4 regions of the Bacillus silvicola genome follow, and region 4 is predicted to be linked to each of the others. Evidence: riboswitches for the same ligand, from Rfam matches in the RefSeq annotation. Region 4 holds a riboswitch; each other region holds the start of a gene.
What was found. Region 4 has a riboswitch for magnesium ahead of ACP6L7_RS33850 (FtsW/RodA/SpoVE family cell cycle protein). Riboswitches for the same ligand answer to the same signal wherever they lie in the genome.
Positions count from the first base shown of each region.

Region 1: linked by a shared signal. The riboswitch ahead of mgtE (magnesium transporter) and the one ahead of ACP6L7_RS33850 (FtsW/RodA/SpoVE family cell cycle protein) in region 4 are both predicted to bind magnesium.
Region 2: linked by a shared signal. The riboswitch ahead of mgtA (magnesium-translocating P-type ATPase) and the one ahead of ACP6L7_RS33850 (FtsW/RodA/SpoVE family cell cycle protein) in region 4 are both predicted to bind magnesium.
Region 3: linked by a shared signal. The riboswitch ahead of ACP6L7_RS04315 (P-type ATPase actuator domain-containing protein) and the one ahead of ACP6L7_RS33850 (FtsW/RodA/SpoVE family cell cycle protein) in region 4 are both predicted to bind magnesium.

Region 1 is NZ_JBNGVC010000017.1:70,602-79,002, reverse strand. Features, by position in the region: gene ACP6L7_RS31850 (S-layer homology domain-containing protein) at 74-1,978, shown strand; M-box (ykoK) riboswitch at 2,526-2,702, shown strand; gene mgtE (magnesium transporter) at 2,916-4,244, shown strand; gene mgtA (magnesium-translocating P-type ATPase) at 4,530-7,223, shown strand; gene ACP6L7_RS31835 (Ger(x)C family spore germination protein) at 7,436-8,401, opposite strand, start outside.
Region 2 is NZ_JBNGVC010000012.1:1,097,708-1,106,108, forward strand. Features, by position in the region: gene rnz (ribonuclease Z) at 1-914, opposite strand, end outside; gene ACP6L7_RS17575 (DUF3932 family protein) at 1,104-1,355, shown strand; M-box (ykoK) riboswitch at 1,548-1,715, shown strand; gene mgtA (magnesium-translocating P-type ATPase) at 2,048-4,753, shown strand; gene ACP6L7_RS17585 (MgtC/SapB family protein) at 4,830-5,531, shown strand; gene ACP6L7_RS17590 (DNA polymerase IV) at 5,573-6,811, opposite strand; gene ACP6L7_RS17595 (hypothetical protein) at 6,954-7,154, shown strand; gene ACP6L7_RS17600 (tripeptidase T) at 7,200-8,318, opposite strand.
Region 3 is NZ_JBNGVC010000001.1:822,875-831,275, forward strand. Features, by position in the region: gene ACP6L7_RS04295 (isochorismatase family protein) at 1-80, shown strand, start outside; gene ACP6L7_RS04300 (GNAT family N-acetyltransferase) at 122-970, opposite strand; gene ACP6L7_RS04305 (FbpB family small basic protein) at 1,056-1,196, opposite strand; gene ACP6L7_RS04310 (5'-3' exonuclease) at 1,384-2,250, opposite strand; gene ACP6L7_RS04315 (P-type ATPase actuator domain-containing protein) at 2,383-3,108, opposite strand; M-box (ykoK) riboswitch at 3,458-3,623, opposite strand; gene ACP6L7_RS04320 (DUF350 domain-containing protein) at 3,969-4,355, opposite strand; gene ACP6L7_RS04325 (glutathionylspermidine synthase family protein) at 4,352-5,587, opposite strand; gene ACP6L7_RS04330 (hypothetical protein) at 5,591-5,902, opposite strand; gene ACP6L7_RS04335 (hypothetical protein) at 5,986-6,435, shown strand; RNA gene ssrS (6S RNA) at 6,490-6,673, opposite strand; RNA gene ssrS (6S RNA) at 6,695-6,877, opposite strand; gene ACP6L7_RS04350 (sulfurtransferase) at 6,994-7,827, opposite strand; gene ACP6L7_RS04355 (YpbS family protein) at 7,830-8,102, opposite strand; gene ACP6L7_RS04360 (GNAT family N-acetyltransferase) at 8,124-8,401, opposite strand, start outside.
Region 4 is NZ_JBNGVC010000017.1:479,500-487,900, reverse strand. Features, by position in the region: gene ACP6L7_RS33880 (alpha/beta hydrolase) at 1-659, shown strand, start outside; partial or broken gene ACP6L7_RS33875 (transposase) at 973-1,399, opposite strand; partial or broken gene ACP6L7_RS33870 (phosphodiester glycosidase family protein) at 1,410-2,153, opposite strand; one part of gene ACP6L7_RS33865 (IS5 family transposase) at 2,170-2,687, opposite strand; one part of gene ACP6L7_RS33865 (IS5 family transposase) at 2,687-2,948, opposite strand; partial or broken gene ACP6L7_RS33860 (hypothetical protein) at 2,981-3,364, opposite strand; gene mgtE (magnesium transporter) at 3,525-4,853, opposite strand; M-box (ykoK) riboswitch at 5,132-5,299, opposite strand; M-box (ykoK) riboswitch at 5,819-5,995, shown strand; gene ACP6L7_RS33850 (FtsW/RodA/SpoVE family cell cycle protein) at 6,184-7,311, shown strand; partial or broken gene ACP6L7_RS33845 (serine hydrolase) at 7,418-7,507, opposite strand; partial or broken gene ACP6L7_RS33840 (choloylglycine hydrolase family protein) at 7,665-8,401, opposite strand, start outside.

The DNA of each region.
Region 1 (8,401 bases), 410 kb from region 4:
TTGCTAAAACTATTTTAAAAAAGGAGGGGGATTTAACACAGCGCAATACGTGCATTGTGTGTTAAAAATTAATATGAATAAACGACTTTATAACGTCTTAGCAACGGTCATGGTACTTCAAATAGTAAACATAAACATTCCTACTACTTCGTTTGCAGATTCAGTAGAAAATGTAGTAACGGGAACTAAAATAACGTCTTCTGATATAGAAGCGATAAAGAGTATTGAAGATGATATGAGAGATGAGGATGGAAAAGGGGATAAAATAGATGAAAATGGTGAAATACAAGGAAACTTTATTGTAAATATCCAAAAACAAACTACTTTATATGATTCTCCTAATATACAATCTACTGTTACCAGTGAAGTACCTAAACAAATAGCAACAGGAACAAAGAAGAAAGGTGACTGGTATTTTGTTCAAACAAGCTCGGGAGAAGGTTGGATATATAATAGTAATCAAACCTTTATAGAAAGAAATATCTATACTTTACCGAGTGATTCAAGAAAAATAGTAATTAATGAAAAAACAGAAGTTTATTCATCTCCATTTGATGAATTTAAAGAAAATGGTAGTTTAGAACCCCAAACACTAGATGCTATAACACAGGCAGGAGATTGGTTTCAAATACAAACTGATGGTGAGATCAAATGGATAAAGTCGCCTTCTGTAAAATTTAAAGGGTCAAAGCCTTCACTTATTAAACAAAGAGCTACTACTAGTAATATATATGGTGTACCATTTACAGAATGGATTGTTCCAAAAGGTAACGATAATATTCGTCCTGGATATGCGATGAATGCAAAGTATATTACAATTCATGAAACAGATAATGAGAGCCCAGGGGCAGGTGCAAAAAATCACGCACAATATTTATATAATCAAGCAACAGGGAATACAGATCGTGCTGCTTCATGGCATTTTACAGTGGATGATAAAGAGATTTATCAACATCTACCTTTAGATGAGAACGGGTGGCATGCAGGTGATGGAACGAATGGAACTGGAAATAGACAATCCATTGCAATTGAAATTGCTGTAAATAGTGATGGGAACTATGATAAAGCTGTGGATAACGCTCGTAAATTAACAGCATATTTGATGAGGGAGTTAGATATTACTATAGATCATGTGGTTAAACATCAAAATTGGAGCGGGAAAATTTGTCCATCAAAAATGATTAAAAGAGATGCTTGGAATGATTTCTTAGTTGGTACAAAAAACTATTATAACGCTAACAATAAAGATGATATTACCGGTGGTTGGTATGAAAAGGATATTCGTGAATTAGCATCGCAAGGGATTATGGTAGGAGATGGACAAGGTTCATATTGGCCGGATCGTCTTGTTACTCGAGCAGAATTTGCAACACTTATTACTAGATCCTTAAAGTTGCCTGAGGGTACTTCAAACTTTACGGATCTTAATACGGCAAACCCCTCATTAATAGATGGAATTAATCGTGCAGCAGCAGCTGGAATCATAAATGGTAGAGGAGATAATATTTTTGCTCCAAATGACACAATTAAGCGTGATGAAGTGGTCATTATGATTGATCGAGCGTTACAATATAAAAATATTATTGGAAAGCTAGTAGACTTGCCTTTTACTGATCAGAACTTAGCGTATGATAAACAAGCTGTACAACGTGTTTATGGACTAGGGATTGTAAAAGGAAATGAAAAAAATGAATTTATGCCCAAAGGTACAGCCACTCGCGGAGAAGCCGCTGCCTTTCTGAATAGAATGCTACATGTATTAAATAATGATAACAATAATACAATAGGTGTTGTTACCATAACTGGTTCTGGAGTAAATCTGCGCAAGGGACCCGGGACGGCTTATGAAGTAATTCGTAAACTAAATAAAAATGAATCATATTCTGTATATAAGGAACAAAATGGATGGTTAAGTATTGATGATGATCAATGGGTATATTATGACCCGAGTTATATCCTTTTTACTAAAAATAAATAGTGACTAAAAGACTCGTGTAAAACAGAAAGTATTCTTGTTAGCAAGAATGCTTTCTGCTTTTTTATATTTAAATTTCAAATATTGCGAGAGATTTATATAAGGAAATCTATAAATCATTTCATTTGTATAAATCTTGTTTGCACTAATAAGTAAATTAAATGTTGTGTGTTTATCTAATGTGAAAATAATGAGTTTAAAATTCATCCCTTTTCAAGATACAGATTATATCGAAAGTGAGAGGAAATCAAGTTGAAATTTTTGTTATCTATCAGACGTTTTTGTTTTAAATATTTTACTTTTACACCAATCTTCAATTATAAAGCGTCGGGACACGTGTAATAATAAAAAATTAATTTTATAGTTTAGAAAATTTAACGCATAAATTGTAAAGTTCGTTGTATGAATATAAATTAGTATACAGTTGTTTATATCTATGATTTGGGAATGGTATGATATCAAAAAATGAAGAAATAAGTTTTATTATTACTTGACAAGCTCAAAAATAGTGGATATGCTTTAACACGAAACGAACAAAAAATTTTAAATATTTATAACCTGTTAGGTGAGGCTCCTATACAAACACAGGCTATTGCCCAAAAATATCGAAAGATGCCAATGGGTAGAACAGGAATTGTCGGATTAAGGCTCTTCTTAAGATAGCTAAGTGATGAATGATTCATCCTTTACGTTGTATAGTGCCAAAACTCAACTAGGGGGGAATGAGCTTTATTTAGCTATGTCTTTTTTAAATCAACCTCCTTTAGTTGAATCACTAGGGGAGGTTTTTTATATGCAAAATTTTATTTGTAATAAATCTCTTAAAAAAGGGGGGAAAACTAATGATTGATGATATTGATCCCATATTTATTAAGAAATTTGTTTTCCCAGAAGTGGGAAAATGACTAAATAGTACTACTGTCCTTAAGGAGGAATTACGATGAAAAAATATTTACAACAATTATTAACGACAAAAGACATACACCTAGTGCGAGAACTTTTAAAAACTCAGTCCTATGATATTGCAATGGGAATGAAAGATTTTCATCATGAAGATCAGATATCTTTAATGAAATGTTTTCCTATTGAAAAAGGAGCGAAAATTCTTAGTTACCTTACTCCAGAGGAGCAATATAATATTTACACCAACTTGTCTGTGGATAAAGGGGAAAAGCTATTAGCTAGGCAATCCATTGATGACCTCGTTGATGTAATTCTTTCAATTCATCCACTTCAGGCTGAAAAATTGATACAACTTTTATCTGAAGAATCTCAACAAAAAATTAGAGATCTGCTGGTTTTTCAACCTGGAACAGCGGGCAGCCTGATGACAATTGACTATATCGCTGCCAGGGAAAATTGGAAAGTGAAAGATACGCTGTCGCATATTAGGAAAATTGGGGCAGGGGTAGAATCTATATCGTATATTTATGTTCTTGATACACGTGGACAGCTTAATGGAATTGTTTCTATTCGTGAATTATTGCTAGCATCAGATGATAAGACTCTATCATCAATAATGGCATCAGATGTTATTTCAGTTTCAGTAGACTTAGACCAACAAGAAGCTGTACAAAAGCTAATGGATTATGATTTATCCGCTATACCTGTAACAACGATGGAAAACCGGATGGTAGGTATTATAACCTTTGATGATGCAATGGATGTTTTCGAAGAAGAAGCAACCGAAGATATTCAAAAATTAGGAGGAAGTACCCCATTAGATAAGCCATATTTCGAAACCTCTATTTGGCATATATACCGTAAACGTATAGGTTGGTTATTACTTCTGTTTGTAGCAGAAGCATATACTGGTTCTGTACTTCGACATTATGAAGAAACTTTGACTCATGTAGTTGCACTGGCTTTCTTTATTCCATTGTTAATCGGAACTGGTGGAAATACAGGTACACAAGTTGTAACTACATTGGTGCGTGCTGTAGCTCTAAATGAGGTGAAATTTAAAGATATATTTCGTGTCATGAAAAAAGAGGCATTAGTAGGTGTTTTACTTGGGCTTACATTAGCCGTGGCAGCATTAATTCGTGCATACACTTTAGGCGTAGGTACTGAAGTCGCACAAGTTGTAGCTATTACAGGATTATTCATTGTTATTTGGTCGTCAATTGTTTCATCTGTATTACCTTTGATTCTAAATAAGTTAAAGCTGGATCCAGCTGTTATCTCGGGTCCGTTCATTACGACGTTAGTCGATGGGACGGGGTTAGTTCTGTACTTTACCATTGCAAAAATGCTATTAGGTTTATAAAAAATTTATGGGCCTTAATAACCCATTATATAGTTAAAACTAACTTCAAAAAAAATAAATAAAGCGTCTACACTATACTAGCGACAGACCACATTATATTCTAAAGTTTTGCTGCTAAAGAGTAAAGCTTATAAATAAATATTACTTTTTATGGTGAGAATAATACTATTTAAGTGCAATAGCGCTTCTAAATTTGATTAAAAATTCATGGTAGTTAAAAAAATGTAGTTTTAAAATTATATTTTGAAAAACAGGGGAATTTTATTGAATGGATAGGAGGTAAAGTTGTTGCGAATTAATAAAAAAAAATCTTTTTATAATCAGGAAGTACTAAGCAAAAATTATAAAATGCTAAGTGAGATTGCAAAATGTGATGTTGAGTCGACGCTAGCTTTTTTTAAAACAACGTCTCATGGACTTTCTCAGGAGGAAGCTACTAAGCGGCTTGGAGTATACGGAAAAAATAAAGTGGTTTATCAACAAAGAATCAAATGGTATATAACATTATTTAATTCTTTTAGAGGTCCGTTTATTTTTCTTTTAATCATACTAGGAATATTATCTTTTCTTACTAATGATAAAATAGGTACTATTATTGTAGGTATTATGGTGGCTTTAAGTGTGTTAATTCGGTTCATACAAGAAATTCGTTCTCAAAAGTCTATAGAAAAATTAAAAAATCTTGTATATGAAAAGGTAACTGTTCTCAGGGGGAAAAATGTTTCGTATAGGGAAAATAAGAGGGCGGTATTAGAAGAAAGTGAAAAGGTAAAAGTTATTCTTGAGGATCTTGTACCAGGAGATATTATAGAATTATCTGCTGGAAACATTGTACCTGCAGATGTACGAATTATCTCATCAGAAAATTTACTTGTAAATCAATCTTCTCTAACAGGGGAAGCATTACCCATTGAAAAATCAAATCAATATTTCCATATGTACAAAAAACGTAAAATTAGAAAAATCCAGAATTTAATTGAATTAGAAAATCTTTGTTTTATGGGAACACATATTATAAGTGGTACCGCAAAAGCGATAGTTGTATGTACTGGAACAGATACTTACTTTGGTTCAATAGCAAAGAATCAGTTTAAACTGAACAAGAAATCTGATTCTAGATTCGATAAAGGGGTAAGCAAAGTTAGCTGGCTATTAATTAAATTTATGATTATCATGACACCTATTGTTATGATGATACATGGAGTTATAAATGGGAATTGGTATGAGGCATTTTTATTCGCCTTAGCTGTAGCGATTGGACTTACTCCAGAGATGCTTCCAATGATTGTAACCGCTAATTTGGCTAAAGGTTCTATTAATATGAGTAAAAAGAAGGTACTTGTAAAACAATTATCTTCTATCCATAATCTCGGAGCTATGGATATTCTCTGTACCGATAAAACAGGCACATTGACAGAAGATAAAATGGACCTGGTATGCCATACAGATACTAATGGAGAGAAGTCGGATGAGGTTTTGAAATTAGCGTATTTAAATGGTTACTTTCATACAGCATATAAAAATGAAATTGATCTATCGGTTATGCGTTATGTAAGAGATAGTAGTAATTTTGATATATCTCAATACTCAAAAATAGATGAATGCCCATTTGATTTTGATCGAAGACGAGTTTCTATTGTAATAGAAAAAAATGCTAACGAACGAATATTGTTATGTAAAGGTGCTGTTAGAGAAGTTACATCATTTTGTAGTTATATAAAAGAAAATAATAAGATAATTCCTATTACAGATGACATTCAACGTAAAAATAAACACTTAATTGGACTCTGGCATGAACGGGGGATGCGTGTTGTTGCAGTTGCATATAAGGAGTTAAAGAGTGATAAAGTAGGGGGTTACTCTATTGATGATGAATCAGATATGACACTTGTTGGATATGTAGGTTTTTTAAATCCACCCAAACAATCTGCTATCGCTGCACTTCATACTCTACAAAAGAAAGGAGTACAAGTAAAAATTTTAACTGGTGATAATGAGTCCGTTACAAGAAATATATGTAGGAAAATGGGCTTGTATATAGGAGAACCAGTACTTGGTTATGAAATTGATAGTCTTCCTGATAAGGTATTAGTAAAACTTGCTAGTAATACGAGTGTGTTTGCAAAATTAAATCCTAGTCAAAAATTCCGTATTATTAAGGCACTACAAATGAATGGGAATACAGTTGGGTTTATGGGAGATGGAATTAACGATGTGTTTGCTTTAAAGCAGTCTGATGTTGGTATATCTATCCATACAGCAGATGATATTGTTAAAGAGTGTTCAGATATTATACTTATAGAAAAGAACTTATATGTATTAGAAGATGCTATTGTGGAAGGTCGTACAACGTTTGGGAATATATTGAAGTATATTAAGGTGACAGCAAGTTCAAATTTTGGAAATGTATTAAGTTTATTAATTGCTAGTGCCTTTATTCCTTTTCTTCCAATGCTACCAATTCAGATATTATGTCAGAACTTACTATATAATCTATCCCAACTTTCAATTCCATGGGATAAAGTAGACAATGAATTTTTAGTAAAACCAAGAAGTTGGGATAAGAAAGATTTATTTCGCTTTATCATTTTTATTGGGCCGGTAAGTAGTATTTTTGATATAACCATTTTTATTGTAATGTGGAATATATTTGGTGCAAATATTCCTGAAATGCAATCCTTATTTCAAACGGGTTGGTTCGTAGTAGGATTATTAACACAATTATTGATTGTGCATATGATTCGAACTCAACATATTCCTTTCCTACAAAGTACGGCTGCTAGACCTGTTTTAATACTTACAGGCTTAGTTATGATTATAGGAATTTCCCTTCCATTTACCAGGTTAAGTACTCAAATTGGCTTAACTCCACTTCCGTTGTATTATTTCCCGTGGTTATTTGGAATTTTAACAATATATGCTCTAGTTACTGAAATTATAAAGAGAATATACATCAGGAAGTTTAATCGATGGCTTTAAAACTAAAACATTTTGTTGTAGTTCATTGTACGTTGAAAAGGCGGAGTCTCTTTGGAGACTCCGCCTTTTCGTTATATCATGAATTACAGGAATTACTAGTAGCCTCATAATATTTCCTCATATATTCATGCCGCTGTTTATCTCTTGAGAAATTTTGCACCTTCACACAAATTGAGGGGGAAGTTTTCTTGGCTAAAAATAATCTAGATAGTTTAATTTCTAATTGTTCCTGTATCTTTTATTTTAACGTGTGTATTCACACGTATTTTAGCTTTTGAAAAAGCGCGCAACCAATCTTCCTTTACCTTTTTCCATTCTTTATATTCAAAAGCTCTAGCGTGTAATGATAAACCAATTGGATCAATTTTATTTCTCTGCATATCCTGTAACATGCCTTGTAATTTTTTGTTGAACTCTTCCTGGATTTCATGTTCCAATCTACCTATATTCTTATTACCATGTAAACGAGTTTTAGTTAAGTTTCCGTTGGTTTTTTCAATTAAGGATACATTCATACTTACATCTATATTAAAAATAAATTTACCTTTTTGGAAATCAACACTAATTTTTCTCTTTGCATTTTGTACGAAAACAGACGCATTTGGCTTTTTATCAGATTTTTTTGGAGAAAGAACAAGGTGTAGTATCATCCGACCTGTATTTTTTGACTTATTAATAAGGTTGAAAAACTTCACATCGGTTTTAGGAATCTTCGTTAAGTACTTTCCTTGATGATTTAAAAATGCAATTCCTACCGTATCAATTTCATTATTTGTTTTCTTGATAATGGGAACAGTTTGCGTCATTCCCTGTTCATTTTTTTCTCTCATTAATTGTTGAATCGTGGAAGAGACGGATTGATTATTTTGAATAGACGATTCGATTACACCCTTTATATAAGATGGAAGTGATGGCTTATCAGGTCTATTAACTTTAAACACATCTTCTGCCGGTCCATCAACAAGCACCACTTTAGCATTGATGGTAGCGTAAGGATCACGGTAAGAGGAATCGAGCGCCTGTATCCAATTTTCTTCTTGTGCTAATTTATCCCCAATTAAAATAACTTCAGCTTTGGATGATGTCACATACCCTGTTAATTTTGTATCCATTTTGCTAAATCCATCATATATGGTTGACGCCTGAACCCAATGCTCTACAGTACTGCTTTGCTGTTT
Region 2 (8,401 bases), on a different contig from region 4:
ACTGGAAATAATTTCAAATCCATAGCTATTTCTGTATTTGAAAATAGCTCTCTTGCCTCTTTCAATAATTCCTTATATGTATCCCCTTGATAACGAGAACTAATATGAGTCAATATTAATCGTTTTGCATTTGCCTGAAGTGCAATACTCGCAGCTTGCTTAGATGTGGAATGAAAATAATCATACGCTTGTTGTTCATCTTCTGCCGCAAAAGTTGCTTCATGAACAAGTACGTCAGCGTCTTGTGCCAGCTCTCTACTCGCTTCACAATATCTTGTATCACCTAAAATAGTAATGATTCTTCCCTTTTGAGGCGGACCAATAAAATCTTTTCCATTTAGTATCGTACCATTTTCTAATTCAACTACTTCTCCATCTTTTAAACGTTTAAAGAGTGGACCGGGTTTCACACCCATCTCCAGCAATTTATCGACTAAAAGAGCACCCTGTATATCTTTCTCTACAATACGATACCCAAAACATTCAATACCATGTGACAATCTTTTCGTTTCCACATAAAATTCATTATCTTCAAACACAGTACCTTCTTCTGTTATCTCAACAACTTCAAGTGGGTATTTCACATGTGTCGTACTTACTGATAATGCCACTTCAATAAATTGTTTAATTCCTTTTGGCCCATACACTGTTAAAGGTGTAGTCCCTCCTTGAAACGAACGGCTTCCTAATAAACCAGGCAATCCAAAAATATGATCACCATGTAAATGCGTAATAAATATTTTTTCAATGCGGCGTGGACGTACTGATGTATGTAATATTTGATGTTGCGTCGCCTCGCCACAATCAAATAACCAAGTCTGTCCTCGTTCTTCTAGCAATTGCAGAGCAATCGCTGAAACATTCCTTCCTTTCGAAGGAACACCTGCACCAGTTCCTAAAAATACAAATTCCACTTTCTTTCCTCCAGCTCTTTATATAATCTACCTTTCATCTTACGGAATGTTATTTCAAATGGCAAATTGAATTTACATAACCAATCATCTAGACAACTATATAACACGAACGTTATACTCGAAAAACTTAGCAACCGTTCGTGTTTTATGTTAAAATGATTATACTACATTTTAAGGGAGCGTTTTATTATGAAAGAAGCATTTCGTTTACAAACTGATTTTTCATCTTCATTTGATCGCTGGGTAAGTTCTTTCGTGTCTGATCACCCAGCACAATTAGAATGGACGACTTTGAAAGAATTAATCCATGAATATACAACAACACATACAAATGATTCGTTACCAACATATATTTCTTCAGCTTTAACATATTACGCACAACGCGTTTCAACTACAAACAGTTCAGAGATTGTTATTTTTGAAAACCCTACAATCTCGTAATCTAAAATAAAAAAGCACTGATTACAGTGCTTTTTTATTTATATCCATTAAAGTATTTATTTTCCCACCTTATTCCCCCCAAAAAAACTCCTCTTATTTCTTACTATATAGCCATCATGAATCTATTTAATTTTTCAAAAAAAGATATTGACACTACAAATCTACAGTGCTAATATTCAACTTGTAATTGAATATGGTCTCTGTTAGGTGAGGCTCCTGTATAGAGAAACGCTGCTGCCCAAAAATGTCGAGAGACGCCAATGGGTCAACAGGAAAGGTCGGAATGAAGGCCTTTTTTAACGTAGCTGGTTTCAGTACCTATGCTATACAGTGCTAAAACTCAACGAGGGAGAGGTGCGTATGTTTTGTCATACACAAAAACTGTTTTTATCTATGTTTAATAACAGTCTTTGTTGTTGACTCTTTTTGACTGCGAATTCAGACCTTTACTCGTTTTGAGTAAAGGTCTTTTTTATATCTTTATGCACCTTACTATGAAACAAACATAGCATATTCAGAAACTATTAAATTGTACGGAGGTGAGGAACAGTGGCAAGTGATGATTCGGCCCAGATACCCATATGTTTTACGTTAATATTTCACCATGTAGGTAGGAAAGAAGCTGTTCCTCCCAATTTTAAATAGTCGAGTAACAGATTGTTTCCTCCTTCATGAAAGAGGAGGAACTACCGATGTTAAATTTACAAAGACAAGAAACGAAGCATGCTTACGATCAAGATAGCATGAAAGCAAATAACGAATTATTAGTGGAAGTTGCAACACAGGATGTATACTCTGCGTTAAAACTCTTAGAAACAACACAAGATGGACTCTCTAAACAAGAAGCGTCTCGTAGACTTTCTTTATATGGTCCGAACGAAATCGCTCATAATAAAACATTGCCGTGGTACATTCAATTTCTGCTGGCATTTAAAAATCCATTTATTTTTGTTTTATTAGCTCTTGGAGCACTCTCTTTTTTCACAGATGACATACAAGGAACAATTGTCGTATCTGTAATGGTACTGCTAAGTGCAACGATTCGCTTTCTACAAGAATTCCGCTCTCAGAAAGCGGCAGATAAGTTAAAGGCTATGGTTCGAACAACCGCGAGTGTCTTTAGAATAGATGGATTTATACATGAAACAAAAAACGTAACGAATTTAAATCGAAATTATACAATAGAAATTCCAATTGAAGAACTTGTTCCTGGCGATATTATTTCACTTTCAGCCGGTGACATCGTTCCAGCTGATGTGCGTATTTTATCGGCTAAAGATTTATTTGTTAATCAGTCTTCCTTAACCGGAGAAGCACTTCCTGTAGAAAAATACGAAAACTGCTACCATACGGAAAATAAACATATATTACCGAAAAACATGAAAAAAAATTACAATCCGCTCGATATGGAAAACCTTTGCTTTATGGGTACAAATATTGTTAGCGGTAGCGCAAAAGCTGTTGTTGTTTCAACTAGTACGGATACGTATTTCGGCTCTTTAGCAAATAAGGTTATCGGAAAACGTGCAGAAACAAGCTTTGATAAAGGCGTGAACAAAGTAAGTTGGCTCTTAATCACATTCATGCTTATTATGGCACCCATCGTCCTTCTCATTAATGGATTCACAAAAGGAGATTGGCAAGAAGCTTTCTTCTTTGCTATTGCCGTTGCAGTTGGTCTTACACCTGAAATGTTACCAATGATTGTAACTGCTAATTTGGCTAAGGGTGCCGTGAACATGTCCAAACAAAAAGTAATTGTAAAACAGCTAAACTCAATTCAAAATTTAGGTGCTATGAACATCCTTTGCACGGATAAAACTGGAACTTTAACAGAAGATAAAGTCGTCCTTGTTCGTCATTTAGATCCTAATGGAAATGAATGCAATCGCGTCTTACAATTTGCGTATTTAAATAGCTTCTACCAAACTGGATTGAAAAATCTAATAGATAAAGCTGTCATTGAACATACAGAGGAAAACCATAAGTTTGATCCATCAACTTTTCAAAAGCTAGATGAAATTCCATTCGATTTCGCTCGTCGCCGCATGTCTGTTATCGTGAAAGATATTTCAGGTGAACAGACAATGGTTTGTAAAGGTGCCGTAGAAGAAATTTTATCAATTTGTAATTACACTGAAGTGGATGGGCAAATTGTCCCTCTTACTGAAGAAATGAGAGCAAATGTAAAACATCTTAGCGAAACTTTAAACAGTGAAGGAATGCGTGTCATTGCTGTAGCATACAAGAAAGATAACAAACCTTATCATAAAGCTTATGCAGTACAAGATGAATCCGCTATGATCCTTACTGGATATATCGGCTTTTTAGATCCGCCTAAACCATCTGCTGCTTCTGCAATTCAAGCATTGCATAAACACGGCGTACAAGTGAAAATCTTAACGGGCGATAACGAAATTGTTACAAGAAAGGTTTGTAAAGAAGTGGGATTAAATATAGGTGAGCCTGTCCTCGGTTACGAAATTGATTCTTTACCAGATAAAGCATTAGCGAAACTGGCAGAAGAAACAACAGTGTTCGCAAAACTAAATCCAATGCAAAAGTCCCGCATCATTCGTGTATTGCAAGGTAATGGTCATACTGTAGGTTATATGGGGGATGGTATTAACGATGCCGTTGCACTACGTGATGCTGATGTTGGAATATCTGTTGATACTGCTACTGACATTGCAAAAGAATCTTCCGATATTATTCTACTTGAAAAAAGTTTAACTATATTAGAAGCAGGTATTTTAGAAGGACGCACTACTTTCGGCAATATTTTAAAATATATAAAAATGACAGCTAGCTCTAACTTCGGAAATGTATTTAGTGTATTAGTGGCAAGTGCTTTCATTCCATTCTTACCGATGCTTGCAATTCATCTATTAATTCAAAACTTACTTTATGATATTTCACAGCTTTCAATTCCATGGGATAAAATGGATAAGGAATTTTTAGAGAAGCCTAGAAAATGGGATACTGCAAACTTGCGTAACTTCATTATTTGCATCGGTCCAATTAGCTCTATATTCGATATTATCACATTCGTTGTCATGTGGAATGTATTCGGTGCAAATACACCTGGAGAACAATCACTATTCCAATCTGGTTGGTTTGTCGTTGGGCTACTAACTCAAACATTAATTGTCCATATGATCAGAACACAGAAAATTCCGTTCATTCAAAGTACAGCATCAATACCAGTTCTTTTATTAACCGCTTGTATTATGGCAATCGGAATTTATATTCCATTCTCACCACTTGGTGCAGCAATTGGTTTACAAGCATTACCACTAAGCTACTTCCCTTGGTTAGTAGGAATATTATTAGGTTATGCTTTCTTAACACAATTCCTGAAAAAACTTTATATTAAAAAATTTCATAGCTGGTTGTAAAAATGAGAATGAGTGGGTATTTCTCACTCATTCTTAAAAAACATAACACATACTTATATGTATGGAGGTGACCATGATGGTATGGTATGACATTGTATTAAGATTATTTATCGCAATTATTGTAGGAGCTTGCATCGGAATGGAAAGACAATGGAGACACCGGATGGCTGGGCTGCGGACAAACGCTCTCGTATCACTTGGTGCCTGTATATTTGTTTTATTATCTGTCATGCTTGATCATGATGCTAGCCCCTCACGTATTGCTGCTCAAGTCGTTAGTGGGATTGGTTTTTTAGGAGGCGGTGTGATTATCCGTGACGGTTTTAGTATTAGAGGTTTAAATACGGCAGCAACTTTATGGTGCGCAGCTGCTGTCGGTACTCTTACAGGCGCTGGTTTTCTCGTTGCAGCTATATTAGGTGCAGCCGGCGTTTTACTAGCAAATATACTACTTCGCCCAATCGCTCTCTTTATGAATAAAAAATCAAAAGAAGAATCACCTGAACAAACAAACTACTTCCTTTCTCTTACTTGTTCAGAAGAAAATGAAGCACATATTCGTTTTTTACTTATGCATATGGTAAGTACAGAAGGTCTCGGTTTAAAAGAGTTATATAGTGAAGATGTAGATTCTAATCAAAAAGTCTGTATACAGGCTACATTACATTGCAAGACAAATGCGGCTATCTTAATTGAAAAAATAGTAAGTAGAATGTTATTAGAATCTGGCGTTACTGCTGCTGGGTGGAAGACCTCTTTAGATTTAGAAGCGAGTTAAATATGAAAGGTGCCATGATATTTACTGCTTCATGACACCTTCTACATAAACTTATTTTCTAACTTTTGTTGAAACGACTTCTCTTGCTTACGCAGTAGTTGACTACCTCTCTGTAAAAGCGGTGTTCCATACTTATCATTAATTTGATCAATGACAGCAAGTAACGGTTCTTTTTTCGCATCCTCTTCAAATGAAAACAAATCTAATTGTTTCACCGATTCTGTCTTCCACTCTATTTCAGTAGCTGTAACACCTAGTAAACGAACGGAATCACCGTCCCAATGTTGCTTCCACAAACGGGATGCAGCTTGAAAAATATCGCATTCTTCCCAAATCGCATTTTTCAATTGCTTACTCCGTGTTACTGTTCGCCTATCATGGTATTTAATCATAATTTGTATATTATAGCTGACAAGGGTTCGCTTTTGTAACCTTTTACTCACTGACTTTGATAAACGTTCTAACATATCAAGTAATTCTTTCTCTTCATCCATATCCTTTGAAAAGGTCATCGAATTACCGACACTTTTATGCTGTCCCATTTGACTCGGATCAACTTCCCTATCATCCATACCTTTTGCACGTCTTTGTAAGTCAACACCGTGCTTTCCAATTTTAGCGCGAATGATATGCTCGTCTCCTCTTGCCAACTGTTCGATTGTCTGTATATGAATATCATTTAATTTTTCAGCTGTTTTCTCACCAATTCCATGCATGGCTCCAACTGGAAGTGGCCAAATTAATTCTGGAATGTCACGTTTTCGAAGCACAGTAATACCAAGTGGTTTTTTCATATCTGAAGCGGTCTTTGCTAGAAAAAGATTTGGAGCAATTCCAATACTACACGGAAGCTGTAACTCTGTTAATAACGCTTGTTGAATCATCTTTGCTATTTCAAGAGGCGAACCTAGTGCATAGCAATCTGTAATATCTAAATACCCTTCATCTATAGAAACTGGTTGTATCTTTTCTGTAAAACGTGAAAGAATTTGAAACATTTGAAATGAGGCTTCGCGATATAATGTAAAATTAGGACGCCTCACAACTAATTGCGGGCATAATCGCTTTGCTTCCCAAAGGGGCATCGTCGTACGTATTCCATATGCTCTCGCTTCATAACTACATGTTATGATAATCCCTTTTCTCTCTTTTTCATTCCCGGCAATCGCTAATGGCTTTCCTTGTAATGATGGGTCATGAGCAATTTCAACAGATGCGAAAAAACAATTCATATCTACATGTAAAATAACACGACCATTTTTCGGATACATTTCTCGCATAATACTCATCTCCTCCAAAGAACATCCGTTCCTTTATTATATCAAATTCATGTACAATATAATAATTACTTATTCTTTTTATCCTTATTTTTGCTATACTTAATACGAATGATGGATATTATTGTAAAAGGAGTGACTTATTATGAAACCAAATAGTAAGCTCAACTATACATTCGTTATTATTATTTTAATTATCTTAATCAATTATTTGCTACTTCCGATGTTCAATATTAATGTGGCTGGACTCCTTCCTCGTTTACTTAGCATCGCAACAACTTATGTACTCCCATGGATTTTCTTATACTGGCTTATCCGTCTTGTGAAAGCAATTGAATCAAAATAAAAAAGCGTGTAAATCACAATTGATTTACACGCTTTTTCTAGTTAATTACTTCGCTACTTCTTCAATAATAGCTACGACTAATTCTGCTGTTTTCGCTAATTCTTCAACAGGAATTTTTTCATTTGTTGTATGAATTTCTTCATAACCAACTGCTAAGTTAACTGTTGGAATACCGTGTCCTGCGATTACGTTCGCATCACTTCCGCCACCACTTTGGTGAAGAGAAGGTGTACGGCCAATGTTTTCAGCAGCGCGTTTCGCAACTTCTACAACGTGATCTCCATCAGCAAACTTAAAACCTGGGTACATAACATTTACTTCAACGTCTGCATGACCACCCATTTCTTTTGCAGTTGTTTCAAATGCTTCTTTCATTTTTGCAACTTGTGCTTCCATTTTCTCATTGATTAAAGAACGAGCTTCTGCAAAAATTTGAACATGATCGCAAACGATATTTGTTTGTGTGCCACCTTCAAAACGCCCAATATTTGCAGTTGTTTCAGAATCGATACGACCAAGTGGCATCTTTGCAATTGCTTTTGCTGCGATAGTAATTGCAGATACACCTTTTTCCGGTGCTACGCCAGCGTGCGCTGTTTTCCCACGAATAATCGCATTCACTTTCGCTTGTGTTGGAGCTGCAACAACGATTTCACCAACTTTTCCATCGCTATCTAATGCGTAACCATACTTCGCTGTAATACGCTCACGGTCTAACGCTTTTGCACCAATAAGACCAGATTCTTCTCCAACTGTAATAATAAATTCAATTTTACCATGAGGGATGTTTTTCTCTTTTAAAACACGAATTGCTTCAAACATTGATGCTAATCCCGCTTTATCATCCGCTCCTAAAATTGTAGTACCATCTGATACGATATATCCATCTTTAATAGAAGGCTTAATTCCATTACCAGGAACTACTGTATCCATATGAGAAGTGAAATAAATTGTATCAACACCGTCTTTTGTTGCTGGTAAAGTACAAATTAAGTTACCTGCACCATGACCAGTCACGCCCATCGTGTCATCCTCAAATACTTCTACACCTAAAGCAGTAAATTTCTCTGTTAACACTTTGCAAATTTCTGCTTCAAATTTTGTTTCAGAATCTACTTGTACTAACTCCATGAATTCATTTACTAAACGTTCTTGATTAATCATAAGACTGCGCCTCCTGCACTACCATTATGTATGTAACAATATTAATTATAACAGAATTTCGCAAAAGTTTCGAAATACAAGAC
Region 3 (8,401 bases), on a different contig from region 4:
ATAACGTCGATCATTTTTCTATGGTGAGGGATATCGAGGAAGACCTCTTTCAACCTACTCATGACCAATATCGTGATTAAATTACCTAAAAAAGAATCCTTACGTGAAAAGGATTCTTTTTTCATCCAAAAATTTGTGCCGCAATACTATATAGCTCATTATTCCTTTTTAATAATTCATCGCTATTTTTCATCATAATTGGTGGTGTATTAGCCTTTTTAAAACCAGTAATCTCTAATTCTTTCATGAAATCTTTCTTTCCTTCTGGTACATCAATTCTTAATTTTCCAATATGTCCTTTTGCTAAAGAATGAACAATTCCCATTGCCATTGTGTCATTTTTAGCAACGATTGGTCCTATTATTTTATTTTCTGGTGTTTGTATACTTAGACCATAACCTATAATTTTTTTCTTTCTATCTTTAATAACTACACATTGTTCACTCTGTGTAATTCTATACCTTAAAAATTCTTTACGATTTGCTCCAAATGCACCTTCATCTATTTGTACTATATCTTCAAAATCTTGCTCTTCATAGTTAATGATATACTCTTCATTTGTTTCATATTTATGAAATTCATTATACACATTACATATGTATTTAGAAACATAACTCACCGCTCTGAATCCTAGCTTTTCATATAAAGGCTTTCCTTCATCCGTAGCAATTAGCATAATTGGAGTATGAGTTGATACGCTCTTAACGCATGAATCTATTATCGTTTTTCCGAGCCCTCTTCCTTTATAATCTGGATGTACAATCACCATTCCGATAGACGCTAATGCCCCTTCATATAATATAATTGCTGCACTAGCAATTACTTCTCCCTTTCCATTCCGCATGCCATATACGATACCTGAACTTAAAATGGTGTCGATTTCTTCTAAACTATAATCCCAGCCTATCCTTTCCGATAGACTAATAAGACATGATATATTATTTTCTCCAAGCTTCTCCACTACATTCACACAATAGCTCTCCCTTCTTTGTCCCTTCTCACTACACTATAACACCCCTTCACTTTGTGAAGGGGTGTTATAAATCAATCTTCATTCAATTATTAGAACAACTATATGCTACATGTCGTTTCTCAATTCGTTCTTCTATCTCTTTCATATTCTCTTTATTACTTAATAATGATTGTTTATTTTCAGTTAATAATTGTTTAAAGGATTTTCTCACTTTTTTTCGCATGTTTATTTTCCTCCTTGGGGGATGGTTTATATAAAAGATAAGAAATTATCTGTGTGTTCTTATAATAATTGATTGTTGTGAAATCTATTTGAACTTCATATGAATATCGAGTTTATTTTCTGACAACTTTGTGAACAAAAAAAGAAAGGTAGATCAAAAATGTATTTGATCTACCTTTCCATACCTTTTAAAGCATATTAATTAATATTTCAGGTCTTCCCCAGTTCATTTCGTTGCAAACGAATCGTAGTTTTTCTTCATCCATTGTGTGCACCCCTTCTTCTAACGAGCATGAAATTGGAACTTCACAATGAATTTGCGCTAATTGTAAAGAGATATTTAAGTTCTCTAAATCACTTTCAATTTTTGTACGCTGTGCTTTCGTTAATGATGCTATATTTTCTAGTACTGCCGATACTGTACCATGTTCTTGAATAAGCTTATACGCTGTTTTTTCACCAATACCTTTTACACCTGGATAATTATCACTTGTATCTCCCATGAATGCTTTTGCATGGACAATTTGCCAAGGTTCTACACCTTTCTCTTCCATGATTTTCTCCGGTGTATAATACTCATAATTTCCAATTCCTTTACGAAGAAGCATAACTGTAACGTTCTTTTCAACAAGTTGCAGTAGATCTGTATCTCCAGTTAAAATATAAACTTCCGCTTCGTTACAATATTGTTTTGCAAGTGTACCGATACAATCATCAGCTTCATAACCTTTCATACCGATGACTGGAATAGATAATTTCGCAGTCATTTCTTGCACTAAATCAAATTGTGGAATTAATTCTTCCGGCGGTGCTGCACGATTTGCTTTATAATTCGAGAACGATTCTGTTCTAAATGTCGTACTTCCCATATCCCAGCACGTTACAATGTGTGTTGGCTCAATTGCTTGTGTTGCCGTTAATAAATGTTTCATATAACCATGAATCCCATTCGTTGGGGTACCATCTTGTCTCTTCATAAATTGTCCGTAGACACTTGTTGCGTAAAAAGCACGAAATAATAGTGCCATACCATCAACTAATAATACTTTTTTCATAATACCTCTCCTACTAACAAAAAATAATAACCTCACGTTATCACGTAAGGTTATATATAGATTACCATTCTACGTTTTTGTTCAACTTTGTCTATTATACATTGTTTTTTTATATTTAGCATCATTAACAAATTAAGACGTTCTACCACAACAAGTATGAAGTATTCCTGAATACGTATTTTTACCTGTCGAAACAACTACAGCTTTTGCAGTTCCCCCAACAATATACGTACCTTTGAAACATACATTTTCAAGTTCAAGTGGATTATAGTCTTTCATCCGTTTTAATGGAATAAATCGTTTACGTTCTAGATGATAGCAGCTTTCAAATTTCTCAATACTAGCATCGTTTCCTGTCAGCATAGATTCATTCACTAATAAATCATTTGCATAAATAATACGTACATCTGCTGGTACTGTATCGCCCTCTGAAAGAAAAATCATATCCCCAGGTACAAGCTCTTGTACTGGTAGCTTCATCATTTTCAATTCATTGTTTAGCCCTGTTAGGCTAGATGCTTCTACTCTAGAAACAGTAACTGTTTCACATTGTAATTCATCACGTGCATTTTGTTTTGAAAGACCTGGAATCATTTCACTTAGCTTTATCATCACTTCCGCAATACGCGCTCTTTTTGAAATTAATTCATTTCGGCCGTATACTTGAATTCGTTTTTGTGCTTCTTTCACAGATAGTCCGTCTCTTGTTGTTTTAAAATACGCAAATACAGATTTTACATCTCTCGTTGCAATTTCAATTAATAAATCTTTATTTTTTTGGAGCATTATTTGTTCTTTTATTGATTTTTTACTTAGTTTATATGACGTGTTACCCACAGTTTTGTTTGCATATAACATATTATCGTCTCCTCCTTTATACCATAGGAAGAAACGCTTTGTTTCTCAATTTATCCACTTTAGCGTGAAAGTGTCTAGCGCTGGAATACTCAAATAAACGCTACATTATGATAAATATAAAGGGAGGAACAAGTCGTTTCCTGCCTACATCATATATTTTTGATTTGAAGCATATGGGTAACGGAACCGAGTCAGAATTTGACATGCTCCTCACCTCCTCATTTATTTTTTAGTTATAATCTATACTATGAAATTAGTCATAGCTTTGTAACAAAAAAGACCTTTACTCATAAGAGAGCAAAGGTCATTGCATACACAAATAAACGATTCCTAATATAATTAGAAATCTACGGACCTCTCCCTCACCGAGTTTTAGCACTGTATAGCATAGGTTCATTACCAGCTACGTTAAGAAAAACCTTAATTCGATCATTCCTGTTGACCCATTGGCGTCTCTCGACATTTTTGGGCAGTAGCATTTCTCTATACAGGAGCCTCACCTAACAGAGACTTATTTTCATTACATAGAAAATGTTACTCTTATTTAAAATAGATGTCAACACTTTGTATGGAAACTTTTCCTTATTACAACAACTACCTCTTGTAGAGTACACTAATACGCATTCGACTACATAAAGTGAAACTTTAATCAGTGGGAGTTTTGTTCATCCCCCACTGATTATTAGCCCTCTCCAATCGAGCTTTTACGGGCAGTTAATCTCCCAACTAACTTCTTTGCTCCAGCTGAATTTTGAAGTAGAAGTTTTACTGCCCACAAATAGCGGGATAAATTATTTGAACATATATTGCAAAAAATTAGCACATAAAAAATAAAATCCTTACGTTAAAACGTAAGGGTTTTAATATGTTACACAACCAGCAATTACAACTCCGATTGAAAGTGATAAAAACATAAGGAATAGACCGACTGCTTGATTATCTTCTTCGAGGCTTTCATTAATGTTAAAACGTGGTGTAAGCCATTCTGCTAAATAAAATACAACAATCTGTGCTAATATCCCAACTGCTCCCCACGAAACCATATCCAAAAGTGAAATAGAATTAGCAGCTGTTGAATATAAAACGATAGCTAGCCCAAGTACTCTTCCTCCAAGTACATAGCTTACCGCTTTGTTTCCTTGAGCCATTAACTTGAACTCTTTCACTTTCGTTGTTACTTCCATAAGAAAAAGGCCGATAGATAACAGTGCAAGTGATACTCCTAAATATAGTAAAAAATTAATCATTTATTTTCCCCCTTCTTAATACCTACCGGTAAATAATAAGATTCATTCCCTGTAATTTTTCCTCCAGCACGTATACCGATACCGCTCGCTTTTCCAGCAATTAAAAACGCCCCAAATACATATGAGAGCTCTTCAATCCCTTTTTCAGTTTCCAGAACAACTACTGGAAGCTCTGTATATTCTTGAAATATCGGTAGTGACGTTTTATATGTTTCATGCACATTTCGAATTATAATACTTGCGTCTTTATCACGAATCGTAATCGTATCCCCTTCCCTACCAAACGAAGGTTTTTGAACGAAAGAATTCTTTTCCAAAAATAAATCCGGCTCTAAATATGTAGGTAACATGTATTCTTTAATCCACTGTTGTTCCTCACTTGTGTAAAAAGCACCTTCTTCTGCTAGTCCCCAAATAAGACATTGAATTGATTTAGGTTGAAGTAAAAAAGCTGATATAGGATTTATAATAAAAAGCTTTCCTTCTTTCACAAGTTGCAAAAGTTCCACTCCTACCAAATCCCCTGTTTCCGGATCTTGATCTTCAATCAAATCTTCAATCGGATATGTTTGACGATACAAAACATCGATTCGTACACCATCTCCATCTACTAAAGCATCATCAGTAATTCTAAGCTCCGACATTGGCATCACTTTATTTTCAACTCGACATAACTGACTCAAATACATAGTCGTATTCCAATCTTCTATATGTTCATGATGAGAGGTAAAAACGACATTTGGAGTCTCTATCCCTTTTGTTGCTTCCATTACAGCCTTTGTAATACCAGAAGACAGTAAACGCTCGTCATTTACATTTGGGTTATCATAGCCTAGTTCTTCACAAACTTTCCCATTCATTTGAAAGCATTCTACAATAAAAGTTGGTGTATCACTATTAAACTCAAGCATTTTAATACAATTATCATCTGTTAAGGCAAAATCAAATCGTGAAATAACAGATTCAGGATACAGTCCTTTCAACCTAATAAAAGGCAAGCTTGTAGGTGGAAAACCAAATTCTAGCAGCTGCTCGTCAGATAAACTCCGAAGAATTCTAGCAGTCTTAAAAAATATTTCCCCCATTCGTTCAGTCGCTACTTGCAACTGTTTCATAGTTTGCTCTGTTATTGGAAAAACATGAAACAAACTATACTCACTTTCATATAAATCCGACCAGAAATTTGGATAATTCGAATAAAATTCTTTTCGTCTCTTTATGTATTGCGACATATTTTAGCCTCCAAATCCACCCTTTGAACCGCTTCCAATTCCACCTTTAAATTCTGACGAAGATTGATAAGATTTAAACTCTGATGAATTTTTGAAAGTGGATTTATTTTGATAGTATTTACCACCATAAAAGTAATGTCCTCTATAACCAGAACTACTATCTTCACACTGCCATACACCCAGTTCATCATCCCAATCCCAATCAGAACAACTATTATCATTCGGCTTTGGGGGAATATCTTGCGCGCAGCCAAATAAAGTGCCTGTCATTAGAGACGTTAAGACACCGCCTACTAACCATTTTGTTTTTGTCACCTTTGCACTCCCCTTTATAAATTATATTTCTATTATATAAGAAGCCATGATAAAGTAGAAGAAAAAGGAAGAAGAGGGATAAAATGCGATTAGAATATCGACTCCATGATGAAACTAAGCTATATCCTGCTTTATGGAACTACACAAACATTTCTATCTCTGAAATCGTCGCACGAATGACTTGTGAATATTTTATAAAAGATAGCAATACGTATATTGTTACTGCCACTTCAGTAGATCCAGACGGAGCAGCAGTTATATATGTTCAAAAAGAAGCGTTTTCCAATGACCCTTCAGATCCTACATACTCCCACATAGGTTTTGAAATTAGAGAGCTAAAGGAAACGAATTCTATTATAATAGAAAGTAAAGATGTGTGGAATTACGAGGAAATCTTACCGTCCCTCCATTCAGATATTATATATATTCAACGGGATGGAATGCATTTAGAATTCACCCTAGATTCAAGAGAAATTGATGAAGACCGCAAGTGCTATATTTATTATGGGAATTTCACCGGTGAATCGAGATAATATGAACATATTTATTCAACAAAAAAACCTTACGTATAAAACGTAAGGTTTTTATATAGCCCCACATATGCCGTTATCTATAGATGTCCATAAACCTGCTCTCACAGGTGGATGTTCTCACAAATGTTCGTAGCTTCCTTCTTAAAAAGATGGCCTGCTATCTACATTTAAATATTGAACTTCCGTATTATACTTATTGGTTTAAGACATACACAAGCTACGTACACCGTAGGAATTTTATATAATGTTAGTTGAAATAAGACCCCCGCACGTGCCGCTCCTCGTAAATGTCCAAAAACCCGCTACTCGCAGGTGGATGCCCTCACAGTTACCGTACATCTTCCTCCACAAGGAAGGCTTGATGATGGTCGCTAAATATTGAGCTTCCGTATAACTAACATCGGTTTTAGACATAAATAAGTTACGTACACCGCAGGATGTATTATTCACTTGTCGTTATATTATCACATTGTTTCCAATGTGTAAAATATATTATTTTTGAAGCAATCTCTTGCTTGTGACCTTATTTTAATACAAATTATTTTTGCATGCAAGTGATTAATCTTCTTCTTTTTCAATTTGATTTTCTGGATAAGAAATCCAATCACTCCAGCTACCTGCATACAATTTAACATTTTGAAAACCAGCTAATTTTAATGCAACTATATTTGGACACGCTGTAACGCCAGAACCACAATATACAATTGTTTCCTTCTCTTTATCGAGATTTTGGAAACGTCCTTGCTGTTCCTCGTTGTTTTTAAAACGTCCTGATTCTAAAATTCCATCTTTCCAAAAATAGTTTACTGCTGTTGGAATATGCCCTGCCTTCGAATCAACGAGTTCTTCAGCACCAATATAACGTTTTGGCTCTCTAGAATCAATTAGCGTAATATCTGTACCTGCATGAATATTCTCTTTGACCGTGTCCATCGTTACAAGCATATGATCTTGTATATTTGCTTTAAATGTTTTTCGTGCAACAACAGGAATTTCTGCCGTTGTACGTAATCCATTCTCTTTCCAAGCCGGAAGTCCAGCATCTAATATATATACTTTTTCATGTCCTACATAGTTTAATAACCACCATAAACGAGAGGCGTTTGCACCAGCTTGACTGTCATACGCAATTACTGTCGTATGTTCATCAATACCAGCTTGCGAAAGCTTGTCTACAAACTCCTCAATATTTGGCAACGGATGGCGGCCACCATGTTCTGTTACAGGACTTGATAGATCTAAATTTAAATCAAAATATAACGCATGAAGAATATGTTCTTCCTCATACTTTTCTCTACCCCAATTAGGATTCGCTAAATCAAAACGACAATCGATTATACGGACGTTCTCATCTTCTATATGCTCACGTAACCATTCGACTGTAACTATCATCTTTAACGACCTTCTTTCTCTTGCAAACGACTTACATACTCCATAACCATTTCTTCTGTAACATATTTACGCTGTAGTGTAACACCATTTTTTGCAAGATCATTAATTTGCTTTGTTACAACATTAATGACATCAACCGAAAATTCTTTCCCATTTGACGCAAGAGATACGGCTGCTTCAATAGCTGCTTCACGCTGCGCATCTAATTGTAAACATGCTTTTACACTTTCATTTTGTTTACGAGAATGTGCTGTAATTGCTTTATGTACTTCCATCTTCTCTTCCCCCTAAATAAGTTATACGTTCTGATTCAATTCCATTGCAAGCCGAATCATATCACGGCATACAATTCCATTTTCAATAATCTCTTCTTCATAATGCTTCGAAAAGTAATCAAAATCAATAGAAAAAATACGAAATCCACATTTTTGATATAACGCAAGTTGTGAAACGCTAGAATTACCTGTCCCAATTTCAATCTTGTACATGCCATATCCTTTAGCTGTTTCTATCGCATGCAGCAACATGTTCTTACCAATACCTCTCCCTTGCATATGTTCTACAACCGCAATAT
Region 4 (8,401 bases):
TGAATTTAGCCCAGTACGGGTTTACGGTAGTAAACTTCAACTACCGTCTTGCACCAAAATATAAATTTCCAGCGGCTCTGGAAGATGTAAATTCGGTTTTTCATTGGGTGAAGAATAATTCAACAAAGTTTCATATGGACTTAAATAATTTGTTTATTGTAGGTGATTCAGCGGGAGCCCAGATTGCAAGTCAGTATGCAGCAATAATAACTAATTTAAAGTATGCAAAACTGTTTGACTTCAAAATGCCTGATATAAAAATAAAAGCAATGGGATTAAACCACGGAATGTATGATCCTCTCGATAGAATAAAAAACAAAGAAACGAAAGAATGGTACAAGAGTCTTTTAAATGCTTTGATGAAGGACTACCTTGGAACAGAAATTTATAAATATGAAAAGGAAATGGATTTTCAGTCAAACATTACGTCATCTTTTCCTCCGTCCTTTGTGACTTGTAGTGTTAATGATGGATTGGTTGGGATTCAACCTGTTTTCCTTAGTAAATTAGAATCCGCAGGACTTCATTATATTTACAAGGAATATGGTCATAATGACAAAGCTAGCGGTCATGTATTCCACCTTGACTTAAGAAAAGACGAAGCAACAATACTTAACAACGAACAAATAGAATTTTTCCGCCAATACATAGGCAAATGAGTGGATATCTAGTAAGAAAGGAATTGAAACAAGCTGAAAATGGGGTTCCGCCACATGCCTATCAATTTAAGAATTTTATTACACCCCTAGGATGAAAATTCCGTGTGTTTTTGACAGAAAACAGCTTATTTTTTCGTTTTGGGGGTATTTGCTTTTCTTGGCTTAATAGCGATGTGGTGCTATCACATTGCTATCAACCTAAGCTCATGTAACTTCAATGATAAGCAAGAGTATTTCTTTTTTCAAAAATCTATATGTAAATGCTGTAAAGATTTGTATACGAAATAAAACCTAATGGATTTCATTTTTTAATTTAAGCCGCGGGATTATCAAACTTGGTGCAATTGAAAGCAACACCTAATATATCAAAGACCGTTTTCTACTCATACCTATGAGATTTTCGCCTTTTTTGCTTTAGGAGGTTGAATAGGTGAAATAGAATCTCTGATAGCTCTTGAGTGTTTTTCTGTATAGCTTGGAAAATAAGAAGAAGGTAATCTTTAATTATATATGGCCTTATATTCACTTAGTTCTCGTTACTTTTTCATAAGAAGTAATTACCGCATTTGAAATATGGTAGAAGAACATAGAAAAAGAGCGATGAGTATTCCATAAATTAGGGATTATCATCACTCTCGTTTGATATTGTGCCAATCATGAATATGAAATAAGGATTTCCAAGCTTTAAAGATAATTTCAATCTGCCAGCGAATGGAATAAAAATCATGTATTTGTTCCATTTTTAATGATTCATAAATCCGTTGAAATGTTCGCATCAAATTCATCTGATGTTTTGGTATCTATTTTTTTCCCATCAATTGTCATCTTTATTTTTTGTTTTTGGTTTGCTGTTACCACCCAAGCGTTCGGTAAATAACGATCTTCATGGGATAATGTAGACGGTGAATTTATAACCTTTCCTCCTAAAAATAGCGTAGCAGAAGAACCTCCATCCATAGCCATTGCATTTATAGCTCCTTTTTCATATAGAATATCTTGACACTCTTTTAACGTAGCTCCTATACTATGCGTCTGTCTACCGTCAATAACTAGAAACATAATTGTACCATCTTCTTTTTGGGCCATAATACTTCTTGGAGCCGAACCCCAACCACCGTCTCCTTCTGTAATCATTTTTTCTCCATTTACAATTAACTGTGGCATAAATCCAGCTGCGGAAACGACTTGTTTATCCAACAGTTGTTGGGTAGAATAATTTCCTGTTATCATTTGACCAAACTTTGTTAATCCCGTAATAATTGTAGGGGCATTTCTATCCATATTTGTATCAATAGCTTTCCCATTTTCTATCACAATTCCAGTAGCAACATTTCCTCCACCCCTTCCTGTTTCGTCAGCAAATCCACTTGCATTCACAGCAACAAGTGCATGATTACGTTTTGCCATTACACTAATTTTTTCTCCCCTATTAGCGCCCTGTGTTCCTTGATGGTTAACAAGTTTAACATTGAAGGGGTTGCTAATGGTAACTAAGAGCCTGTTTATAGTCTTATCTTTTTATTAAAATAGCGAGAAATCCTAGGACAACCATTTGTTTACTTGTTTCTAGTTTTCTCTCTACATTTTTGAACAATCGTCTGTATTTTTCTAACCAAGCAAATGAGCGCTCTACGATCCATCTTTTAGGGATCACTTGAAATTGATGCAATTCGGACCGCTTGGCAACTTGTACTTCAGCATTCAATAGCTTTTGAATTTCTTTTTGAAACTTTTCTCCTGTGTACCCACCATCCGTGAGGATGGCTTCTATGGTTTCTTTCAATTCAGGATATTGCTCGTACATTTCGAGTGCGCCTTTTCGATCTGTGACATTGGCAGTGGTAACATGGATTGCATGGGGAAATCCAAGAATATCTACACTGATATGTCGTTTAATACCAGAAACTTTCTTACCACCATCATAACCTTTTTGTTCAGCCGTATCTGCATTCTTAACACTTTGGGCATCGACAATATTAAAGCTAGAGCTTTTGGGGCGATTCACTGCTTCCCTTATTTGCCCAACAATTTTTTTAATAAGGTCTCTAATAGACTACTACCTTCGGCATTGGATTTACTCCATTTTGCATAGTAGCGGTAAACATTTTGCCATTTGGGATAATCTTTTGGTAAAGCACGCCACTGGCAGCCTGTACTCAGAACATAGAGTAGTGCATTGAACACATCATAAAGGTCATACTTTCGCGGACTTGTGCGTTTGCTAAACGTTTCTAGTTCCTCACGAATGATCTCGAATTTTTCACGGCTGATATCACTTGGATAAGACATACACTCATCTCCTGTTTTTGCATACATCCTAACATATTTATAAGACTATAAACAGGCTCTAACTTTCCTTCGAAAAGAAAACGACTATCTTTATTACTTTTAATTGTTTCTACATCAATTTCTAATGGCTGATTTTTTAATTCTTCTAATCTTTTTCCTGCTATTTTTTTATAAATATGCTCATCACTGTTTGACCATTTCGGATGATTAATTCTATCTTGCAATTTATCTAGTTCCTTTTGGGATAGGAATGTATATTTCGCATATTGTGGATGCTGAGAAGTTAGTATACTCCCAGCGATTGTTATACGAAGCTCTCGTCCATAGCTAGTACCAAATAATATTCCTATACCAATAATCATGAAAATAGAAAATAGAAGCAAAATTCGTTTGAAAATTTTTCTTAGATGTTTCATAGTTTTATCCTCCGGTATTAATTACATTCAATGAATCCTTTAAAATAGTATTTATCCCAAGGCAAAAGTGTCTGATTTTCTCATTCCTGAATTCTCCACTATATTTTAGTAATCAAGGCAAAACACTTATTCCCCATTTCGTTTTTATTTCAGTGTATATTTACAAATTTAATAACGTTTTTGCAACCATGAAATAAATTACTAATCCTGTTCCGTCAACAAATGTTGTAATAAATGGACCTGAAACAACTGCAGGATCTAGTTTTAATTTTCTTAGAATTAAAGGTAAAACAGCTGCTACAAGAGAGGCCCAAATAACAATAAATAATAAAGTAATTGCTACAACTTTTGCAACTTCTGTTCCAACTCCTAACATATAAGCACGAGTGAGCCCAGCTATCCCAAGTGCAAGTCCAAGAAGCATACCAATTGCAAATTCCTTTTTCATTACACGGAAAATGTCTTTAAATTTCACCTCTCCAATACCGATTGCACGAGTAATTGTTGCTACAACCTGTGTTCCTGTATTTCCTCCAGTACCTACTAATAACGGTACAAAGAAAGCTAAGGCAACTACTGTTTCAATTTCGTCTTCAAAATACTTTAGTACTGTACCTGTATATGCTTCAGCAACAAAAAGAAGCAATAACCATGGTAGACGTTTTAAGAAAATGCTCCAAATACTAGATTCAAAGTAAGATTGATTTAACGGTTCACTTCCGCCTAACTTTTGGATATCTTCTGTAGCTTCTGCTTCCATAACATTCATTACGTCATCAAATGTTATAATACCAATCATTTCATTATTTGCTGTTGTTACGGGTAATGCTGCTAAATTATAATTCAGTAGCTTTTTTACAACTTCTTGCTGATCAACTTCAGCGTGTACTGAAATTACCTCTCGAATCATGATAGTAGATAATATCTCTTCATCTGCTGCTAGTAATAACTCATGTATGGAAACGATTCCCTTAAGATAACCATGACTATCAAGAACATAGATATAAGATATTGATTCTACATTTTCAGAATGCTCCCTAATGTACTTCAATGTCATTTTTACTGACCAATTCCCTCTAACTGCAACAAAATCACTTGTGACAAGACTTCCTGCCGTTTCAGGTTTGAAAGCCATTAATTTTTTTACATTATGTTTTGTAATTTTATTTAAATACGCCATTAATTTAGCTTGTTTTTCCGGATGAACCGCTAGAAGTAGATCTACTGTTTCATCAATCGGTTGTAAATCTAGTAACTTTTTAGCTTTGTTTTCAGATAAGTGAATTAAGATATTATATTTTTCTTCTGTACTCAAATGTTGAAGAATTTTTGAGCTTTTTAATACAGGAATCTTATCTAGTAATATGACTTGATCTTCAATTGAAAACCGTTTTACTTCTTGCGCAACATCATACGACGGATGACGTAAAACTTTCTCTGCATCCAAATTATTTTGGGTTACAAGTAATTCATTTAATAATTTCTTCATGTTAACTCCTCCTTATATTGCTAAGGGAGACTCTAGAGTTTCATGAGTGGTTTTGTGTTATTTTATCTGTCTAAAATTTTTATTAGAGCATTAATAGTTACATTGCAATCAATTTATTATTTAGAACTACCTCCTTTTTGAATATAGACAAGATAAAAATAAATAACATTAAACAAAAAAACCTTTACTCAAAAAGGAGTAAAGGTTTTTTACAATACAAATAAATGATTATTAAGACAGCTCTGCAAAAAATCCCAGAGGTGCCTTTCTATCAAATCGTATACCACTCCCTCGTTGAGTTTTAGCACTGTATAGCATAGGTTTTTATAACCAGCTACATTAAAAAGGGCCTTAATCCGACCGTTCCTGTTGACCCATTGGCGTCTCTCGACATTTTTGGGCAGCAGCGTTTCTCTATACAGGAGCCTCACCTAACAAAGATTATTGAATTACTTCAAAATTTAAACCAGAATTTAATATTTGTCAACTAACTTTCGATTCGATTCATAATAAATTCTTTTTTAGAGCAATGTAATTCAATTCTATTGTAATTTGAAATTCAACCTAAAAGATATAAAATTTAAATACAATTAGTTCGAAGAAACGTTATAAAATATATGAAATTTCGTATAGGAAACTTATTGTTTATGATCAATTTATAACTTTATAGCAGGAGTTGAATCTTTGGTCATACCGTACTTCAAAAGAACATTATTCAAAAATCTTATTTTATGATTAAAATCTTCTTTACTGTTTATCAAATTTATATGGTTAAACTACTCAATCAAATTATACACTACAGGCCGAAAATAAGTATCTATACGAGATGATTAAATACATTTTCTCGTATTATTTCTCAAAATTCATAAAACAATAAAAAATATAAAATTAGCAATATGCTTACTTGACAAGCAAAAAAAAAGTATTTATGCTGGCTACACGAAACAAATACATAAAATTTATATTGCTAAACCTGTTAGGTGAGGCTCCTATACAAACACAGGCTATTGCCCAAAAATGTCGAAAGACGCCAATGGGTAGAACAGGAATTGTCGGATTAAGGCTCTTCTTAAGATAGCTAAGTAATCAATTTCCATTACTTTACGTTGTATAGTGCCAAAGCTCTACTAGGGGGAGGAAAGCTTTATTTAGTCATGCCAATTTAAATCCCCCCTAGTATGTAACTAGGGGGGATTTTTGCGTAAGAAAACAGGGTGTAAGCGATAGAATCTTTCAAAACAAAAATACTATTTAGTAGTTGATGAGAACAAGATTCTACTCATTAGCAAATGTAATATTAAGTGTTAATGTAAATCAGGAGGATATTAAAATGAAAAAAATATTAAAACTCGATTATCTATTGCTCCTCCCTCTATTCATAACATGTACTTTAGGTATTATCATGATGTATAGCGCGAGCTCCATTGTTGCTGTTCAACATTACGGTTATAACAGTAGGCATTTTGTTGATTCTCAATTAACAAAGCTATTTTTAGGAACAATTGGGTTAATAGTTTGTGCTATTCTCCCATATGAAATATGGAAAAAACGAATAGTCTCTATCTGTATTATGGTTGGGGGAATTTTTTTATTAATTATGGTTTTGTGGAAAGGAAAAGTGGTAAATAATGCTCAATCATGGATCTTTGGAATACAGCCAGCTGAATTTCTTAAATTAGGAACAATACTTGTAACAGCCCGTTTTTTTGCATTACGACAAGAACAAGCTAAAAAGATTTGGCGTGGTAGCGGAAAACTTTTATTTTTTTTAGCTGCAATTTTTTTTCTAATCTATAAACAGCCAAACTTAGGATCTGCACTTTTAATATTAGGTATAGGTTTTAGCATATTTCTTTGCTCTGGAATAAATGTAAATCTATTAATTAAAAGAATTATAATCAGTTCTATTTTTTGGTTACCTTTTTTATACTTTTTAATTCAATTTAGCTTGTCAGAAGTTCAAAAGACACGTATTACTACAATTCTCAATCCCTTTGTTGATGCGCAAGGAAAAGGATATCAGCTTGTAAATTCTTTTATTGCCATTGGCTCTGGAGGAATTACTGGACGTGGATTCGGAAATAGCATTCAAAAAACCGGTTATCTTCCAGAACCACATACTGATTTTATAATGGCAATAGTTTCTGAAGAACTAGGGTTTATTGGTGTATTTATTGTATTGGCAGGGGTTTTGACTATCGTTCTTCGTTCCTTAAAAATTGCACAACTATGTGTAGATCCATTCGGAAGTTTTATAGCAATTGGTATAGGATGTATGATTGGTATGCAATCCATTGTAAATTTAGGTGGTATTACGGGACTATTTCCTCTTACGGGTACTCCATTTCCATTTGTTAGTTTTGGTGGAAGTTCTTTAATGGTCAATTTAATAGCAATAGGAATATTGCTTAATATTTCAATTTTCAATAAAATTAAGTTTAATAATTATAATATATAATTTTTATATAACTCTATTTTTCAGAGATTATAAAATTTAACCTCATTGAGCAATCTATGTTCAAATAATTTCTAATTAGGTTTTTAACTGTATGAATATTAATTTTAATACCAGAAAAGGCAGGAGCTTTTGGTGAAAACTTATTAAATAATTGTTTAATCGATGTATGTGTCTTTTCATTATATGTATTATTCATCTCAATCACATACCCTTCACCTAAAATGATTAGAAATATATTGACTTGTTATTTTTCTTATATTGAATTTAATTGGACCACTTTTGTATTGTCATGTCGCCTATAAAAAAAGAAAACTTAATTAAGTTTTCTTTTTTTGTTATTCCAAACCTGATTAGTTTTCATAAAATAAATGAATAGCTATAATTTGTCTACAATCATAGGTATGGTAATAATATGTACCAGACTCCATACACATTGCGCTTGTATAAATGTTATTATCTAATGTACCTTCTTCCGTTATTACTCCACCTTTTGGAACCTCACAATTTGATAAGATATGAAAAATGGCCGATATGCCCTCTTCTTCGTTATCTATACCTTGAATATTTTGTTTGCCATATGCTGCCCGAACAAACCTTGATGGTGGGGTGAAATCCCCAGGGAGTCCCATCGAGCCTGAACCTTGTCCAAAAGCACTTAATGGTACATTCCCCCATTGTGTTGGCACATATGGCTGCGATTTAAGACCGATATATTGTCTTAAATTTTGTAGATGCCAGTTAAACTCAGGACTATTGGTCATTACCCCAAGAGGATTATCATATATTTTTAGTCCTGCAGTTGTCGGCTCTAGTACAATACAATCTCCCCATTTATCCGCTAAAATCCAATGTAGCGGTGGAGTACCCCCTAAAACAGGTAATGGTACATCCCAAAAGGAAATACTATCTACAGAGTTCTTTAACTCTTCGACAGAATTGAATTGTGTGAGACTCCATGCCACAAAATCAAATGGAGCCAGATTCGTTTTATTTTCATCTATACTGTTACTATAACTAGCGAATCCTGGAAAATAGGGTGTTGCACATGTCATACCTGATTCATTTACTCCGTCCGCCAGGATGATCTTTT